Regions from separate parts of the Lysinibacillus sp. FSL R7-0073 genome, predicted to be linked through region 4. Evidence: riboswitches for the same ligand, from Rfam matches in the RefSeq annotation. Region 4 holds a riboswitch; each other region holds the start of a gene.
The links. Region 4 has a riboswitch for S-adenosylmethionine ahead of MKY88_RS08325 (YezD family protein). Riboswitches for the same ligand answer to the same signal wherever they lie in the genome.
Positions count from the first base shown of each region.

Region 1: linked by a shared signal. The riboswitch ahead of MKY88_RS13550 (Na+/H+ antiporter NhaC family protein) and the one ahead of MKY88_RS08325 (YezD family protein) in region 4 are both predicted to bind S-adenosylmethionine.
Region 2: linked by a shared signal. The riboswitch ahead of metK (methionine adenosyltransferase) and the one ahead of MKY88_RS08325 (YezD family protein) in region 4 are both predicted to bind S-adenosylmethionine.
Region 3: linked by a shared signal. The riboswitch ahead of MKY88_RS02200 (MetQ/NlpA family ABC transporter substrate-binding protein) and the one ahead of MKY88_RS08325 (YezD family protein) in region 4 are both predicted to bind S-adenosylmethionine.

Region 1 covers NZ_JBBPAS010000001.1:2,717,921-2,722,851, reverse strand. The annotation lists gene MKY88_RS13570 (VOC family protein) at 1-26, shown strand, start outside; gene MKY88_RS13565 (class I SAM-dependent methyltransferase) at 191-1,105, opposite strand; gene MKY88_RS24625 (LysE family transporter) at 2,104-2,424, opposite strand; gene MKY88_RS13555 (DUF3953 domain-containing protein) at 2,562-2,798, shown strand; SAM riboswitch class I at 2,916-3,019, shown strand; gene MKY88_RS13550 (Na+/H+ antiporter NhaC family protein) at 3,124-4,404, shown strand; gene MKY88_RS13545 (VanZ family protein) at 4,678-4,931, opposite strand, start outside.
Region 2 covers NZ_JBBPAS010000001.1:3,684,452-3,689,382, reverse strand. The annotation lists gene pckA (phosphoenolpyruvate carboxykinase (ATP)) at 1-1,461, opposite strand, end outside; SAM riboswitch class I at 1,854-1,972, shown strand; gene metK (methionine adenosyltransferase) at 2,256-3,452, shown strand; gene MKY88_RS18400 (gamma carbonic anhydrase) at 3,623-4,135, opposite strand; gene MKY88_RS18395 (alpha/beta hydrolase) at 4,269-4,931, shown strand, end outside.
Region 3 covers NZ_JBBPAS010000001.1:463,110-468,040, forward strand. The annotation lists gene MKY88_RS02185 (enoyl-CoA hydratase/isomerase family protein) at 1-185, opposite strand, end outside; gene MKY88_RS02190 (methionine ABC transporter permease) at 199-861, opposite strand; gene MKY88_RS02195 (methionine ABC transporter ATP-binding protein) at 854-1,879, opposite strand; gene MKY88_RS02200 (MetQ/NlpA family ABC transporter substrate-binding protein) at 1,974-2,804, opposite strand; SAM riboswitch class I at 2,893-2,998, opposite strand; gene MKY88_RS02205 (PPC domain-containing DNA-binding protein) at 3,121-3,639, shown strand; gene MKY88_RS02210 (pyridoxal phosphate-dependent aminotransferase) at 3,671-4,834, opposite strand; gene MKY88_RS02215 (carbon-nitrogen family hydrolase) at 4,931-4,931, shown strand, end outside.
Region 4 covers NZ_JBBPAS010000001.1:1,748,127-1,753,057, forward strand. The annotation lists gene MKY88_RS08305 (LysR family transcriptional regulator) at 1-440, shown strand, start outside; gene MKY88_RS08310 (phosphopantothenoylcysteine decarboxylase domain-containing protein) at 515-1,189, shown strand; gene MKY88_RS08315 (TetR/AcrR family transcriptional regulator) at 1,292-1,894, shown strand; gene MKY88_RS08320 (DUF418 domain-containing protein) at 1,878-2,972, shown strand; SAM riboswitch class I at 3,143-3,237, shown strand; gene MKY88_RS08325 (YezD family protein) at 3,307-3,462, shown strand; gene MKY88_RS08330 (flavin reductase family protein) at 3,546-4,031, opposite strand; gene MKY88_RS08335 (VOC family protein) at 4,190-4,931, shown strand, end outside.

The DNA of each region.
Region 1 (4,931 bases), 970 kb from region 4:
ATCCATTAGGGGTTTGCCAATCATAAGCGGGTCACTGTTATAAACAGTGACCCTAGTAACAAATCTAGGAGGTGTAAGGCTAATTAGCTTTACACTACTATCATATACATAATTCTTATATTGAAATAGTTAATTGCCTGGGGAATAGATAGAAAATTAAGAATTATTTTAAAAATGAATGGGGTAGACCTTATTTTTTAACAATGTGCATATAATGGACCGTTTCAAAAGCTGATAGATAATCTGTTCGATGCTGGAAATAAAGCTGTTGAATTGTAGATGGAGATAGATGTTCATAAATAAGTAGATCTGATTGATCTAGCATCTTCTCCATTTCCTCATAACGATAGCACGATCTCATGGGTTCACCACCAGCGGCGGCCATCTTCACCATATGATCTACTCTGTTAGAGATGCCCTTTTCACTAAATAACGATTCATCAGCATAGTCCAAGACAAGTGAGCTACCTGCTGGAACTAGCGCAAAAAGATGGTCTAATAAGCTAGCCAGTTCTTCTTTCGTTAAATAATAGGAGACACCTAAGAGACTAAAAAATGTTTTCTTAAACTGAAAGCCTTGATCCAAAAGAGGTTGACTATGAAATTGTTTCGTAAAATCCATCGCCACAAAATGTAAATTATTGATGCGGTTGAGTGACGCTTCTTGTAATTTTTGTTTTTTGAATGCTTGTGTGGTTGGGAAATCAATCTCAAATATTTCTAATACATGTTCTAAGTGGAGGTGTCGAAAAGCGAATGTATCCAAACCAGCACCTAAAATAACATATTGCTTAACACCGAGCTGTATTTCGTTTTGTAAGACTCTTTCACAATATGCGGAACGTGCCAAGGGAGTCGGCGCTAGTTGAACTTGCGTAATCCATTTTAATAATTCTCTCGATTTGCCTTTATATTTTTTGGCAATTTCCTCGTTGAAGAATTCAATACCTTGCACCATATTGTCTTCAATACTTTGAAATTCATCCTTGGAGATTAATTCCTGTGCTAGATAATCATCAAATATTTTCGGCGTATCAAATTGACTATGGTGGGCTCTGCTAAAGGCGGCTATTAATGAAGTTATACTAGATTTCTGCTTCTTCATCCGAACACTCCTTACAATAAAAAATAGGATTCCCCTGGCCAGGAGAATCCTATTATATAAGAAAAAATATTAAATGTAAATTATAGCGCAAATAAATTTTTTTGTCAAGTTTTTGTGTATATCCAGCAGTTTGAATGTGATTAAAATATAATTGGATATTTTTATTTATAAAAAAGGTAGTATTACAGAAGATGGGGGAGAGGGTATATTTGGTTTTGCCATTCAAGTAATCGATTAAAATATTTTTAAATTTTATGTAACTTATTGCAACGTCAACCGTCTATCTCATTAGTAGAATACAAAAAAACTAAAGCAAGCTAGTAACATTCACTTTTCTCAAAAAGACCAGGATTCACTTATTTCGTGACTTCCTGGTCTTTTTGTGCGGGTAATCCTATTTTTTACGAAAAAATAGGACAAATAATGAAACCTTTTAGCTGTTTATTCGTATTCATAAATGAATCTAAAGCTAAGCAATATTAATTAGTAAGATTCACTTTCACTTAAAAGGCTAGAACTTGCATAAATTATGTAGGTATCTAGTCTTTTTTGTAGGTTTCCTACTTGCAAAATACATAGGACATGCGTAACTCCTATGCTCGAAAAAACATAAATTCCTACCAAAAATTGAATGGAAAATATTTTAACTTGTTCCACGCCCCAACTTAGCGTAGTATTAATACGAATCAAAACTAAGTAAGTTAGTAAGATTCACTTTCACAATAAAACCAGGCGCTCTTCTATGAGGGGCATCTGGTTTTTTGTTTTATGAGATTTTAAGAGAATTAATTTATGGGGTAATCTAGCCCTCTACCACCACTACTAGTATTTGGCAGGCATCATGCAATGAAATGTGCTAATGTGACAGATATAAACACACGGATAAGCGCTTATTTTTTCTCTGCCACCAACATTAAAAACATAGGTTTTTCAAAACCATTCCAGAATACATAAAAAGTAACGTACAAAAAGAGTAATCCTGAAATAAACGAACATATTTACATAAGCCTTTTCCCCATTATTTTACCACCTATGCTACTTAAATATGAAAGGATTAGCCCCCAAAGGATTGAAACGGTGATAAATCCGAAGAAGAAGGGAAGTAAGCTTTCAGTAGCTGAATGTCCAATAGTTGTACATGCTACACTGCCACCAACCATTGCGAACCAAACGATTGCAGTTGGTGCAGAAACTACTAACCAAACACCTGTAAAAAAATAGGCCCATAATGATGTCTTTTCAATCGCTTCTCCATGTAAATTTAGCTTTTTAGGCGCAAACGTATCTCGGAAAGCTTGGAAGGTTAAAAGGCAAAGCATGATTTAAATGACATGAAAAATATCCCTTGATCTTAGTTGTTGGGCTTACATTTGTCATCTCACCCATCATAGAATTTGTTTATTCAAAAAAGGTTAGATAATTGATAGTATTCGTTCAAGCAAAAAGGGGGATTATTTTGTTAAAAACAGTACAAATTATTTTATCAATGATAGGCATCACGCTTTCCATTTACGGACTTATGCCACATGATTATCGGCTAAACTTTTTAATGATCCTTTTTCTAGGTTTATTTATGTTAACATTAGGAATTAATGAATTTCGGCGAGAGAGAAAATTATATGGTTGGTTTCTAGTCGGGGTATTTATCTTTTCGGTTTATGTGTCCATTCAAAGCTTCGTATTATTAGTCTAAAAAGTTGAATTCCGCACTTGATGATAATTCTGAGAATTTTTTCTAATTAAAAACATGTTGCAATTATGGATATTTTATTTTAGTATTTTAATATTGTGTCAAAAATAATATTTTTTCTTCTTATCAAGAGAGATGGAGGGACTGGCCCGATGAAATCTCGGCAGCGGAACTATTAAGTTACTGTGCCAAATCCAGCAAGCAATGTTCTTGATAGATAAGAGGAGCGTTTTAAATATAAGGCCTCTTCTTGTTATTTCAAGATGAGGCCTTTTTTATGGTGAAAAAATAAAAAACATGGCTGATTTTTAATTTTTGGAGGTAGACAATGAAGAAAGAGAATCCATGGGCGCTAATCCCATTTGTTGTTTTTATGATTTTATTTATTGGTTCAGGGGTTATAATGGGTGATTTTTATGCGTTCCCTGTCATTGTAGCCATCAGCATTTCGGGTGCTGTAGCTCTAGCGATGAATCGAAAAGAATCGTTTTCCCGAAAGGTTGATATTTTTTGCCAAGGTGCGGGAAATTTAAATGTCATGCTGATGGTTATTATTTTTCTATTAGCAGGGGCATTTTCAGAGGTAGCGAAGGGGATGGGGGCCGTAGATTCCACTGTTAACTTTGCTTTATCGATTATTCCGCAAAACCTGCTTATCGTAGGTTTATTCATCATTGCCTGTTTCATCTCTCTATCCATGGGTACATCAGTGGGGACGATTGTTGCGCTGGCGCCAATTGGAGTTGGGATAAGCGATCTTACGGAGCTATCTATTGCTTTAGTGATGGCAGCGGTTGTAGGCGGTTCGATGTTTGGTGATAATTTATCTTTTATTTCAGATACTACTATTACTGCCGTTCGTTCACAAGGCGCGCAAATGAAGGACAAATTTAAGGTCAATTTTTGGATTGTATTGCCGGCAGCTATTATCACAAGCATTATTTTAGGGTTTATGACATCCGGGGAAGCAGCTCAAGTAGAGCATCTAAGCTATAATTGGATAAAAATTATTCCCTATGTTTTAGTTATTATTTTAGCGTTATCTGGAATGAATGTTTTCCTCGTTCTTGCATTAGGGATTATTCTCGCCGGTGCTGTTGGCTTAGCAGATGGCAGCTATCACATAATGAGCCTTATACAAAAGATTGGCGAAGGAATGGAAGGGATGTATGAAATCGCCTTTCTAGCTATATTAATAGCTGGAATGGTGGAGGTTATTAAATTTAATGGTGGAATTGACTTTTTGCTCCGTCTTGCAACGCGCAGGATTAAATCGCAGAAGGGTGCTGAATTTGGTATAGCTGGTCTTGTGGGTCTAACTAATTTATCTACGGCTAATAATACAATTGCTATTTTAATTGCCGGGCCGCTTGCCAAAAATATTGCTGACCAGTATGAGATTGAGCCGAGAAAGTCCGCAAGTATTTTAGATATTTTCTCCTGTACAGTCCAAGGTCTTCTCCCATACGGAGCCCAATTCCTTGTAGCCGCAAGCGTAGCTAAAATATCGCCAGTTAGTATCTTGCCGTACTCTTTCTATCCAATTCTTATTGGTATTTGTGGTGTGATAGCGATACTCATTGGATACCCGAAAAAAAAGAAAGCCTAAACTTTATTTTCAGACTGTAGACAAAAGCCGTTGAGAAGTTCACTCTCGATGACTTTTGTCATTTTTAGTATTTGGTAATATACTACCAAATTCAACATACTCTTTGAAGATAGATGCTCTCTAAACCTAATTGATCATTCGTTAACATTTCTAATTGTTCACGCTCATAGATTTGATTTTTCGTCATCGAAGCCCCTTACAGTCGAAAATAAAAAAGCCCAGTTGCTCTATTAATTGAAGCCTGGGCTTTGCTTAAGTATTTGGAACGAGCTGTTACTTTCTTGCCTGAATTAAAGTAAACCAATCATTGTCGTTGAACTTGCCAGAAACATTGTATATGGGCTGATAGAATCCTTTTGTATCATACATATACGAAAGCTCAATCGATTCAATCTCAATTTGGTCTCCTTTTTTTATAATCAGGTCTTCCTCCTGTACGAGTGCGTTATACTTTATTTGAGGAAAATCGCCTTCCTTTATTCGTTCATATATTTCTGCAGGAGACAGTATATTTACCTCCCGTATAA
Region 2 (4,931 bases), 1.9 Mb from region 4:
TTCACGAGGATTTAACACTTGTGAAGGTACACCTTCAACGGCTGTTGGGATGTGTAAACCAAACACAGCATCTTGTGTCGTTTCAACATTTGTTAATTTACCATCGATAGCTGCGCGTACCATTGTACGTGTATAAGAAAGTTTCATACGGCTACCAGTACCATATTCGCCACCAGTCCAACCAGTGTTCACTAGGAATACTTGTGCGCCATGTTCGTCAATTTTTTGACCTAACATTTCTGCATAAACTGTTGCAGGAAGTGGAAGGAATGGAGAACCGAAGCAAGTAGAGAATACTGGTTCTGGCTCTGTTACACCACGTTCAGTTCCAGCAAGTTTTGAAGTGAAACCACTTAAGAAGTGATACATAGCTTGCTCTTTTGTTAATTTACTGATAGGAGGTAATACGCCAAACGCATCAGCTGTTAGGAAGATGATTGTTTTTGGATGACCTGCTACAGATGGATCAACAATGTTTTCGATGTATTGAATCGGATAAGCTACACGTGTATTTTCTGTTAATGAACCATCATCATAATCACAAATACGAGTTTCTGGATCAACAGCTACGTTTTCTAAAACAGAGCCGAAGCGGATTGCATTGTAGATTTCTGGTTCTTTTTCAGCAGAAAGGTTGATCGTTTTTGCATAGCAACCACCTTCAATATTGAATACACCATTATTAGACCAGCCGTGTTCATCGTCACCGATAAGCTTACGGTCTGGATCAGCGGATAATGTTGTTTTACCAGTACCAGATAGACCGAAGAATAATGCTACGTCGCCAGCTTCACCAACGTTTGCTGAACAGTGCATAGAAAGGATACCTTGTTGTGGTAATAAGTAGTTCATAATACCGAAAATAGATTTTTTCATTTCACCAGCATATTCAGTACCACCAATTAAGATAATTTTCTTTTCAAGTGATACAATGATGAATGTTTCAGAAGCAGTACCGTCAACCGCAGGATCTGCTTTAAAGTTAGGAGCTGAGATGACAGTGAAGTCTGCAACATGCGAAGCTAATTCGTCTTTAGTTGGACGGATAAATAATTGATGAGCGAAAAGGTTGTGCCAAGCGTATTCATTAATAACTTGGATGCTTAATTGTGAATCTTTGTCAGCACCAGCAAAGCCTTTGAATACAAATAATTCATCTTGTTCTTTTAAATATTTTATTACTTTTACATACAGGTTATCGAACACTTCAGAGGAAATTGGTTGATTGACTTTACCCCAGTCAATTTGATCTTTTGTGCTTTCTTCTTCTACTGTATATTTATCTTTAGGTGAACGACCAGTGTATTTGCCAGTTTCTGCACGAACTGCGCCATCTACTGTTAACATTGCCTCACCACGAGAAGTAGCTTTTTCTGCTAATTGTGGTACTGAAAGTTGAACGTTAATGTTACCGCCGCTTAATAATTCCTTCAGTTCGTTTGCAATTTCTACTGAATTCATCGATTAAATACCATCCTTTTTTATAGTATTCCCTTGATTTAGAGGGATTTTTTCTTAATTTCAAAAATAGTATAACACAATTGGTTAAATAATCTATACTAATTAAGAAATTATTTTAGAGTTTTTATTACTTTTCAATAAACTGACAAAAAATAATGTTTTTCGAGTAGAAAACATTCAATGCTACAGTAAATTGTCTAAAATTTGAGCCACACATATGTTACCACAAGATGCTAGGTATGTTGTAGGGATTAATTTTCTTCTGTTTACATCATCACCCAAGAATGAAAATTTTTATGGCGATTATTTGTTCCTTCCTTACTATACAGTAATACATAAGAAAATATTTGACAACGTTCTACCTTTTCAGTAACATGAAAATTGAACGGATACTCTTATCCCGAGCTGGTGGAGGGTCAGGCCCTGTGAAACCCGGCAACCTGCATGAATTATTTCACGACATGCGTTGGTGCCAACCTGATGCAAGGGAAAATCCCTTGAACGATAAGAGTGAAAGGTAACGAAGTCATTATTCCTTTCCTCATGTATAGTAACGTGAGTAAAGGATTTTTTTATTGTTAAAAATCAATGTAAAGGTAAGTATATGTAGTTCTTTCCTTATTATAATGACGGATCTTTCGAAATCCTCGTGTTAAAAGTAGCAGTTATTTTTTCACGTAAAGTGAAATGACAACAACAGCGGCTTGAGAGTTCAATCCTTAGGAGCGGACTTGACATGGGTAATGAGTACCGTATTCAAATACTTTTTGTAAGAGTAATAGGAGGAAAACTAAATGACAAAACGTCGACTGTTTACATCAGAAAGTGTAACAGAAGGGCATCCAGATAAAATTTGTGACCAGATTTCGGATGCCATTTTAGATGCTATTTTAGCAGAAGATCCAAATGCACGTGTAGCGTGTGAGACAACTGTAACAACAGGATTAGTATTAGTAGCAGGAGAAATTACTACTTCTACTTATGTAGATATCAAAGGTATTGTACGTGATACTGTTGCAGAAATCGGATATACACGTGGAAAATATGGCTTTGATGCTGAAAACTTAGCGGTACTTGTAGCAATTGGTGAGCAATCTCCAGATATTGCTCAAGGTGTTGACCAAGCTTTAGAGGCTCGTGAGGGTTCTATGACAGATGCAGATATTGAAGCAATTGGTGCAGGGGACCAAGGCTTAATGTTTGGCTATGCATGTAATGAAACACCTGAGCTAATGCCATTACCAATTAGCTTAGCTCATAAGTTAGCACGTCGTTTAACTGAAGTTCGTAAATCTGGTGAGCTAGCTTATTTACGCCCCGATGGTAAAACACAAGTAACAATTGAGTACGATGACAATAACGTACCTGTACGTGTCGATACAATTGTTATTTCAACACAGCATGATGAAGAAGCAACACTTGAACAAATTCAGGCTGATCTAAAACAACTTGTGATTGCTCCTGTGGTGCCAAGCGAATTATTAGATACAAACACAAAATACTTTATCAATCCGACTGGCCGTTTCGTCATTGGTGGGCCAAAAGGAGATGCTGGTTTAACGGGCCGTAAGATAATTGTTGATACATACGGTGGCTATGCACGACACGGTGGCGGTGCATTCTCAGGTAAGGATGCAACAAAAGTTGACCGTTCAGCTGCCTATGCGGCACGTTATGTAGCTAAAAATATTGTAGCAGCTGGTTTAGCAGAACGCGCTGAAGTACAACTGGCTTATGCAATTGGTGTGGCACAGCCTGTTTCCATTGCTGTTGATACATTTGGTACAGGAAAAGTGAAGGAAAGCGAAATCGTAGAATGGGTTCGTGAGCTATTTGATTTACGCCCAGCAGGTATTATTAAAATGCTTGATCTTCGTCGTCCAATTTATAAACAAACTGCAGCCTATGGTCACTTTGGTCGTACAGATTTAAATGTACCATGGGAACAAACTGATAAAGCTGACGCATTACGCGTAAAAGCACGTCTGTAAACTATTGTGCTAAAGTGCTGAAGTCGTTAGAAAATTATTCTAATGTATTATGAACAAAAGGGGCTTTTCTGCCCCTTTTGTTTTTTTGCAAAAATGCCTCGCCTTTATTCCTTGAAAATTGTCATGGAAAGCGGGGATTTTTTATAATGGATCAATTTCTTTATAAGCTTTTATTTTTGTAGAGATTTATAATACTGACCTTTTTCTGCGTATTCACGTACGATACGTTCCATATCCTCTTTATCCTCAGCGTTTAATTCTCGGACAACTTTCGCTGGACGACCTAATGCTAAGCTATTTGGAGGTATGACTTTACCAGGAGGCACGAGACTTCCGGCTCCAATAAATGCACCCTCTCCAATCTCTGCTCCGTCTAAAATAATGGAGCCCATACCGATTAAGGCATTTTTTCGAATGGTACAGCTATGTAAAGTTACTTGGTGGCCTACTGTTACCTCATCTTCAATAATGAGTGGAAACCTAGGACTTTGATGTAAGCAGCAAAGATCTTGGATACTTACCCGTTTACCAATAATTGTTGGGGAAACATCACCGCGGATCACGGTATTAAACCAAATAGTTGTTTCAGCTCCAATTGTTACGTCTCCAGTAACAGTTGCATAATCGGCAATAAAAACAGATGGATCGATCTTTGGTGTTTTATCTTTAAATGGATAAATCATGAGAATCGCCTCTTTCTTTCTGTAGATATAGTATTATCGTATCAAATACACAACTTTAAGGAAATATAAAATTAAAATGTGCTGTTATTTCGATATAATCAAAGTGTAATTATTTTTTAGGAGGACTATGTGAATGTGGAAATGGGAAGCTGATGGACAAGCAAAGGCTGTGATTGCTATTCTTCATGGTGCTTATGAAAACCACCGTTGGTATGCATGGCTTATAGAAAAATTAAGAATGGAAGGCTTCCACATAGTCATGGGGGATCTACCGAATCATGGCATCAATGCAAGATTTGCGCGTGTCCATGATGAGGACTTCAAATTGTACAATAAATATACAAGAAATCTCATTGAGAATGCCTTTTCATATAATTTACCAACCTTTGTAATAGGGCATGGACTAGGTGCTACTTTAGTTCTTCATACCATGCAAAAGAAAAAGTATGAGTGTGCAGGTATTATTTTGACATCACCCTGGCTGCATTTGAAGCTTTTACCAGGTAAATTATCAAATGCTTTAACGAGTTTGAGTGCATTAACAGCAAATGTTAAATTGACTCATGACCTGACATTTGAGACATTAACGCGCAGTGTTGAGGGTAGAGAGGAAATGAAGGATGATATACCATTTATGTCTGTTGTTTCAGTCAAATGGTATCGTGAGCTTCAACAGATGATGAAAAATTTAGTTATGCTACCTAAGCATGAATTTCCTAATATGCCTATGTTAATTATGACAGCTGAAAAAGATAAAATTACGGAAACTCGACAAATGCGCAATTGGCTTCATGAA
Region 3 (4,931 bases), 1.3 Mb from region 4:
GAAAAGGCGACTTCATTGACACCGCGCACAATTAATAGCTTGATAGATGTCTCTGTACGTAACTGTTCTAGTTCGTCTATGATCGCTTGGAACATTGCTCTCGATAAAGAATTTCGTTTGTCAGGACGGTTTAACACTAGCGTTGCGATATAGCCGTTTTTCTCTACATAAATCTCAGTTGACATGGATAGCCTCCTCCTAGTCTTTCTTCAATTTGGCTGAAATGCGGTTACCTATGGATTGTATGCTTTGTACAAGGATGATTAAAATAAACACAGTTGCATACATGACATCTACCTCATAGCGTAAATGACCATAACGGTAGGCTAGGTCGCCTAAACCGCCAGCACCAACCATTCCCGCCATTGCTGTTGCGCCAATCAATCCAATTGTAGCGATTGTTAAGCCTAAAATAATGGATGGGCGTGCTTCGCGTAATAATACATGCCAAATGATATGGCGACGTTTAATACCCATAGCTGTGTAGGCTTCGACAACGCCCGAATCAACCTCTAAAAGCGCTGACTCCATCAGTCGTGCAATATAAGGAGCCGTATAAACTACAAGCGGAACAATAACGCCTTTAACGCCAATTGTTGTACCAACAATAACCTTTGTAAATGGTAAAATGAAGAATAGTAAGATGATGAATGGCACTGAACGGATAATATTAATGACTAAATTAAAAAATTGATAGAAAAATTTATTTTCGAAGGATTGACCAGGTCGTGTTAAAACAATTAAAAGCCCTAAAGGTATACCAATTAGAATCGAAAAGAATAATGAAATTCCGACCATTTGAAATGTTTCGATAATTGCTTTGCCAATAACCTCTGACCAATCATTAAAGAAATTATTCATGGATCTCTCCTCCTAACTCTTCCACAGTAACGCCATTCTCTGCAAAATAGGTTAGCGCCTTTTGAACAATGTTGGGCTCTCCGTTTAAATGCACCACAATATTACCAACAATGCCGTTTTTTAATTCAATAATATTGGCTGTTAAAATGTTTGGTTGTACATCATATACTTTGCTGACTTCAGCCAATAATGGCTTACCAGTACTTTCTCCAAGAAATGTTAAACGAATGACGCTACCTGAAACATTTAACTGCTCAATAAGAGAAGGAGTTAAGTTACGTTGTGAAATGGTACTTAAGAACTTTCTTGTAGTAGGGTGTTGTGGTTTTGCAAAGAGCTCGATAGCCGTACCAAATTCAACTACTTTCCCTGCTTCTAGAACAGATACCTCATCACAAACTTTCTGAATGACATTCATTTCATGTGTAATCAGTAGGATTGTAATTCCTAATTCACGATTAATTTTTAATAATAGTTCAAGAATAGCCTCTGTAGTCTCAGGATCAAGCGCACTTGTTGCTTCATCACTGAGTAAAATTTCAGGCTCTTGCGCTAGAGCGCGTGCAATTGCGACACGTTGCTTTTGTCCACCTGAAAGCTGATTAGGGTAGCTATCTAGCTTTTCTGTTAAACCTACAATTTCGGCATATTTAGCCACACGATTTTTGACGTCTGTTTCGTTATAACCAAGTAGCTTTAAGGGAACAGCAATATTGTTATAAACCGTTGCTGTCTTTAAGAGATTAAAATGTTGAAAAATCATACCGATCTTTTGTCGTGTTTGACGTAAGTCATGAAGTGAAAGGGTAGTAATATCCACATTGTCAATCAAGACTTTGCCTGCTGAAGGACGCTCTAGTAAATTAACACAACGAATCAGCGTACTTTTACCAGCACCGCTATACCCAATTACACCATGAATTTGCCCTTTTTTTACATGAAGATTGATGCCATCTACAGCCTTTATACTGCCTTTTTTCGTCTTATATTCTTTTGAAATATTTTGTAATTGAATCATCAGATTGGTTGCTCCTTTCTTAACTTCTAAAAAGCAAGAATCTGCGCGGTTTCCATAGTGGAAATTTGGCAGATTCTTTAGCTTATCGCACGTATTACCAGCTAGGGATTACAGAACCTTTGAATTCCTCTTCAATGAATTGGCGCACTTCATCAGATTGATAAGCCTCAATGAACTTTTTAATCGTTGGGTCGTTTTCATTTTCTGCACGAACGACAATGTAGTTCACATATGGAGAGTCAGTAGATTCTAAAAGAATAGAGTCCTCTTGCGGATTAATGCCAGCTTCCAGCGCAAAGTTAGTATTAATAGCAGCTACATCTACTTCACTAAGCTGTTTTGGAATTTGTGCAGCTTCTAATTCTATGAATTTTAAATTCTTTTTGTTTTCTTCCACGTCACGAACGGATGCTGTTAAGTCCGCTCCATCTTTTAATTTAATATAGCCTGCCTCTTGTAAAACAAAGAGAGCACGCGCTCCATTTGTTGGGTCATTCGGTAAGCCAAATGTTGCGCCTTCAGGAACGTCATCCAATGATTTATATTTTTCAGAGTAAATACCCATTGGATTTAAAATAGTTTTGCCAACCGGTACTAAATCTGTATCGTGATCTTTATTAAATGTATCGAGGAAAGGCTTATGCTGATAGCTGTTTGCATCAAGATCACCTTCAGCTAAGGATGTATTTGGTAAAACATAATCAGAAAATGATTTTAGTTCTACTTCTAGACCTTTTTCCTTTGCGACTTTAGCAGCTACCTCTGCAATTTGCTCATGAGGTCCTGAAGTGACACCCACGACAATTTTATTTTCATCGATAGCTTCGCTTTTTCCTTTACTATCTTCTTTAGAGCCACAGCCCGCTAGTGCTGCTACTAATGTAAGACTTGCTAAACCTACTAAAAATTTATTTTTCTTCTTCATGAAAACGACCTCCAAAAATTGTTTTATCGGTTTTTGAAAATAAAAAAAACTCTCTTACAAATTAAGAGAGGCTCATGAAAAAAGTCCTCTCTTATCTATCAAACGAATTTCGTTTGCAGGATTTAGCACCTTCCTTCATAAAAGGAGGTTGCCGAGCTTCATAGGGCCAGTCCCTCAGCTACTCTTGATAAGAGATTCATATTATATTTTTGTATTTCCGATAGAACTAATATAATTTATAGGGTATAGTAAGTCAATAAATATTTTTAAAATTTTTTATATTGTTATAATATTTTGTCGCGAAGGAGGGTGAAGAATGTCCGTAAGAGTTAATTATGGCATAGGTTCATTTGGTAAGGTGATTAGTGCTCGTCTTCTCATGGGAACAGACATTATTGAAGGAATTGAGGCACTTTGTGAAGAGAATAAAATTGAATCGGCAACCATAATTAGTTGTATTGGTAGTTTTCAAAAAAGTAGCTTTGTTTATTTAGTGCCAGATGAAACTTCCCACATTAAAGTTCGATTTAGTGATGTGGTCGAGAAAGAGGGGCCACTCGAGTTTATCCAAGGTTCAGGAGTTGTTTGTAAGCGTGATGCACAATATGAAACGCATTTCCATGGTTCCATGAGCGATCAATGGGGAGTGGTTTCAGGCGGTCATTTTTTAAAGGGTGGGAATATTGTCATTACAGCAGATGTAGTGCTGGCAGAAGTTCAGGGCATTCAGCATATCCGTCAGTTGGACGATGAAACAGGTCACATACAATTTTATCCATTAGAACATGGATTAGATCTTCCAAGGAAAATTGAAAATAGTAAGTCCAGTAGCTAGTGAAAGCTACTGGACTCCATTTTGTTCCATGCTAAAATAAGTTCAATTGCTCAATTCTATGCATGGCTTCTCGTAAACGTTCCTCGCTTACAAGCAAGCCAATACGCACATAGCCTTCCCCATATTGACCAAAGCCATTACCTGCGGCTACCGCAATATCAGCTTTGTCGAGCAATATATCAGCAAATTGTTCGCTAGTAAAACCTAATGGGACAGGGAGCCAGGCAAAGAAGGAGCCCTTTGGTGCCGTTACTTGCCAGCCGATTCTATGAGCTTCTTCGAATAGTACATTTCGACGACGCTCATAGGTAGCTCTTAGCTCATCTGCACATTCCTGTGAAGATGTAAGTGCAACAGCTGCTGCTTGTTGAATAGCAGGAAATTGACTACAAAACAAATGATCTTGAATAAGATTAATCGCGGCAATCAAATCTGCATTACCAACAGCAAAGCCTATACGCCAACCTGCCATATTATAAGTCTTTGATAATGTGTACATTTCGATTCCAACCTCTTTTGCGCCATTGGCCTGTAAGAAACTAATGGGTTTATTGCCATCAAATCCAATCGCACCATAAGCAAAATCATGTGATACGATGATATTATGCTCCTTAGCAAAACGAATGGTTTCTTCAAAAAATTCAAGTGTTGCTGTACCACCCGTAGGATTATTTGGGTAATTTAAGTAAAGTAACTTGGCTTTTTCCTTAACTTCTTTAGGGAGGGCATCATAATCAGGTAAGAAATTATTCTCAGCAAAAAGAGGCATTACTTCAAAATTTACATCACCTAATACAACTCCAGATAAGTAGTCTGGATAGCCTGGGTCTGGTAATAGCATCGTATCACCAGGATTTAACACAGCCAAAGGTAGCTCAACAAGACCAATTTTTGTGCCACCAAGAATGGCTACTTCAGTGTCGGGATCAATCTCCACATCATATTCCCGTTTATAAAAGTCAGCAGCGGCTTGACGTAATTCGCCGATACCACGGAATGGCGAATATTTGTGGTTTTGAGGATTTTCAGCTGCTTCCTGTAATGCTTGAATGATATGAGTAGGCGTAGGTTGGTCGGGATTTCCTTGCCCAAGATTAATCACATCACGTCCTTCTTCCAGGGCATTGTTTACTTTTTGGACGAGCGCCGCAAAAAATTGAGTGGGTAATTGCTGTAGTTTTTTAGAGAATTCCATGCATGATCACCTTTTTCAGAATATAATAATTATTATTGAAGAATATGAAGCAAATAGTAGTACTTTTTTTGTTAATTGTCTATAGGAGGAATTAATA
Region 4 (4,931 bases):
ATGGTCAAAAATCTGAGCAATATCAATATACGGAATTACAACAAGATCCTTTATTATGTATCGTTTCAGATCAAAGCCCACTATTTAATAAGTCAGAGATAGATATTATTGATTTGGAAGATATGCCTTTTATTATGACATCCTATAAAGGGACAAATGATGTCAAAGTTTTGTTGGAACAATATCATGTGAAGCCAAATATTCGCTTTGAGCTTTCAGAGGAGGTCGGCATTGTTTCCATGATTTCTCATCAACTAGGGATTAGTATTTTACCCCAATTGGTCATTCAGAATTTGCCGCCTACATTAAGAGCAATTCCTCTGAAGCAAGGTGCCTACCGTACGATTGGAATTGCGATGAAGCATAATGCATCACCTGTAACGAAGAAATTTGCGGAAATTTTAAGTGCATGGCTGATGGAACAAAAAAATGCACTATGATGGAATCTATTGAAGCCTATCCTTCCATTACGGTAAAATAGTAGGTGTATATATTTTAGAAAATAGGTGAGTGGATGGGGACATTACAAGGTAAAACCGTACTCATTACAAGTGGGGGAACACTTGAAAAATGGGATCGTGTACGAGGGCATACGAATTTATCGAAAGGGACAATGGGCTGTTATTTAGCGGAGGCGGCACTCGCTGCTGGTGCTAATGTAGTATATATGCATGGTTATTTTGCACAGCTTCCAGTGAATCACAATCAAATGAAATTGATTAAATTTGAAGGTATTGAGGATTTAGGAGAAAAAGTTCGTCATGCTGTCCAACATGAATTTGTTGATATCGTTATTATGGCTGCGGCTGGCTCCGATTGGGTCATTGATAAAGTATATGATCAATCAGGGAACTTGATGGAGGAAGCGGGGAAAATGCCTTCCGATGAGCCACCTATTATTCATTTTAAAAAGGCGCCAAAAGTCTTAGGGCAAATTAAGGGCTGGCAGCCAAATGTAACGTTAGTAGGGTTTAAGCTAGAAGCGACCGATGATGAGGAGTTTTTATTAGCACGTGCACGACTGCGAATGGAAACAGCTCATGCTCAATTGATGGTGGCAAATAGCTCTCAATCTTTATATGGCGGGGACGAGCCCCATTGGATTGTACCTGCTGATGGACAGCCTATGAAAGTAATGGGCAAGCAAAAAACAGCCGAAGCTTTAATGATGTATTTACAACATCAATAAATGTGAACTGTGTAGAGAAATAGTTCTACACAGTTTTTTCTTGTCTAAAAGTTGAGTATCATTTAATATTTACTTAACGGTCGGTAAAAAAGGAGGGTTATGATGGGGAATAAAGAACAAACTTTTCAAAAGATTATAGAAGTTGCTTATGTGATGTTTGCAGAAAAAGGGTTTGAAAAAACTAGCTTAGCCATGATTGCTGCAGAGGTTGGTATATCAAAACCAGCCATTTATTATTATTTTCAATCAAAGGATCAATTAATCGCCTACTTATTTGATGAACTGTATAAAGTAATTGAACAGGATGTCGCTGTGGATTATAAAGAGCTTTCTCCTGTTAATTTCAAGGAGGAATTACTCGAGCTGGGCTATAAGTCTATTGAGGCGCAGGGCAAGGATCCTTATTTTAATAAAATATTTAACCAATATGTACTTTTAGCAGCTCGCGATGAAAGCTATAAGAAACAATTAGTAGAGCTAGAAACAAGCTTTTTAACAAGCTTTGTTGAAGTCCTACAATGGGGCGTGCGGCTAGGAGTTCTAGAGGATACTCCCAATATAGAAGCAAAGGCACAGATGCTAGCCTTGGTCTATGATAATATCGGTAATTTCATGTTAACAGGTAACCAATTGAACTATAGAGCTATTTGGAAGGAGGCTGTACATAGCGTTATCCAAGGGGGCAAAGATGACAAAAAGAAATGATGATCGGCGCATTGAAGGTCTTGATTTTGCAAGAGCTCTCGCTATGCTTGGTATGTTTATTGTCAATTTTGGTGTCGTAACGGGTTCTACAACGAATGGTTCAACATGGTTGATTGCTTTACAAAATATGTTTGAGGGGCGTGCCTCGGCCGTATTTGTCATGCTAGCAGGAATAGGGACAGCTTTAATGACTCGTCACGCTAGAGAGACTAAGGACCCAATGCTTCTTCGCGAGAATCGACTTACTTTGTGGAAGAGGTCATTTTTGTTATTCGTGATAGGGATAGTACTATATGCGGTCGGTTGGACAGGAGATATATTACATTATTATGGCGTGTATATGTTTGTTGCCGCATGTTTGATTGCCCAATCTAAGAAATGGATGATGTTCATAATCGGTGTCATCCTCATCCTTTCACAATGGCTTCAAATTCAATTTAATTACCTTGCTGGTTGGCATCCAACATATATATTACTAGAGTATCTGGATTTTTGGACACCAGCAGGATTTATAAGAAATTTGATGTTTAATGGCTATCACCCACTATTCCCCTGGGTTTGTTTCTTTCTGATGGGCATGTTAATCGGCACATTTGATTTAACAAATCGTACATTAAGAAAAATCCTATTTGTGACTGGTTTATTGCTAGTCATAATGACGGAGACTTTTTCAACGATATTTATTAAGATGACAACGATCCATTTATTAGATGTAGAGAGTGCATTGTATTTATTTGATACGGGACCGATTCCCCCGAATATGATGTATGTTCTATCTAATTCGGCTTCAGCTATTGTCCTTATCGTAGGCTCCATCTATCTTGTTGAGACATCTAAAAATAAAGTGATTGAAGCTTTGATCTTAACGGGACAAATGTCTTTAACGCATTATGTTGGCCATGTTTTTATTGGGATTGGAATATTAATTGTTTGCCAAAAGTTGGAGAATCAAACGCTTGCTTTTTCCATGCTATACGCCTGCTGTTACTTTTTAGGATGTGTGTTTGTTTCTGTATGGTGGAGAGCTAAACATCGTCGAGGTCCTCTTGAATTCATGATGAGGAAATGGAGTTCGTAATAAATTAATGGATAGCCATCTATTTCTCACTGATTAGGCATAAAATACTTTAGATATAGATAGTTTTCTAATCAAAAATAATCATTACAAAGTATTCAGCTAGGTTTTCTAATATTTTATATTGACAATCGTATAACAGAATTATAGAATTATTTTCAAGAAACGCAGTACTCTTATCAAGATAGGTGGAGGGACTTGGCCCAATGAAGCCACGGCAACCGAAAAATAGGTGCCAATTCCAACAGATGTATCTGAGAGATAGGAGGGGCTATCAATCAGCTTGATGCATTGGCCTCTTTTGTACAACAAGGATGATAAAGAAGGGGTGTATCGTATGGCTCAGTCGGCAAAGGTAGAAGATAAGAAGTTAGAGGCTATTGCAAAGGCCATTCAAAATCTTGAATTTGGTGAAGTGCATATTACGATTCAGGATGGTGTAATTGTTCAAATTAATAGGCTTGAAAAGCAGAGATTTCCTCAGAAGAAATAAATGATCATTTCAGTTGAACGATGTGAAAAGGCCACCAATAAGCATGATTTCCGTTGCTTACAAGTGGCCCTTTTTTTATGGCATTAGCTATAAAAGCTTTTTGGAATCTGACCGATATGACGGCGATGATAGAGAAGCGGTTCCTTTTGAGTATTAGTAATATCTAGCACTTGCCCAATAAAAATAGTGTGATCACCTGCATCTATCTGCTGAAATGATTTACATTGTAAAATAGCTGCTGTATCATGTAAAATCGGTAGCCCTAAAGAAGAAATAGACCATTTTGCTTGAGCAAAGCGATCCGGGACTTTACTTGCAAATAATGTACATAAATGCTCTTGATCACTCGCTAACATATTAACAGCGAATTTTTCCGCACTCATAAAGTAAGGATAGAGCTGAGATTTTTTATCGAGTGACCATAAAATAAGTAGTGGGTCAATGGAAACAGATGCAAAAGAATTGACTGTTAAGCCAATTGGATTCGTTTCATGACATGCTGTAACAACCGTTACACCTGTAGGATAGTTACCTAATGCCAATTTAAAAGCAGCTACATGATCTGTCATTCAAATCACCTCTTTATAGTTAGTAATAAATTAGTTAACGGAGTTAGTAGGTAAATTGCACTTTTTTTCATACCATATAGTAACTCCTTTTCTTAAGTAAATATTAAATCAATTACACATCCAGGTAAAGCTAATGGGGGAAAGAAAGGGGAATTGCCATGACTTTATATTTTGATCATCTGGTACATCAAGTAGAATCACCGGAAAATATAAAGGTTTTCTTCAATAAACGAAATGTCCATACAGTGAACGGTGGTCAACACACGATGTGGGGGACTTACAATACGCTAAGCTATTTTGGCTTAAGCTATATTGAACAAATCGCTATTTATGATCGTGATTTATTTGAGCAAGCGGCCCTGTACCCATATTCCCTACATTATACGTTTAAACGTGATCATGAGCGCCAAGGATTTTCACGAATTGCCTTGCGCACTAAAAATATTGAAGACGAGGGTCAACGATTGCGTGCATTGGGCTATGAAGTATATGGTCCGGATGCTTGTAGCCGCACAAGACCAGACGGCACGATAATTGAATGGAAGCTATTGCATTTTGGCATGTCTGGCCTTTCAGTGGATTTTCCATTCTTAATTGAATGGGCAGATGACGATGAGGAACGTTTGGCTCAATTAAAGGCTAGTGGCGCGATCGATGAAAAACAAGCCATTACAATGGAATCCATCCAGTTTTTTGTCAAGGATGTGGAGGAAACGGTGCAGCTTTGGCAGAAGGTATTACAATTACCCGATTTTGAGCAGCATGAGCAGTTTATATCTCTACAGCTACCGAATATGCGCTTGGATTTTTATGAGGAGGCGGCAGCATCTAGCATGACGCTTGGGCATTTAAAAGAAGGGCCAATCGGTGTAACACTGAAAGATCCACACCGAACAAAGG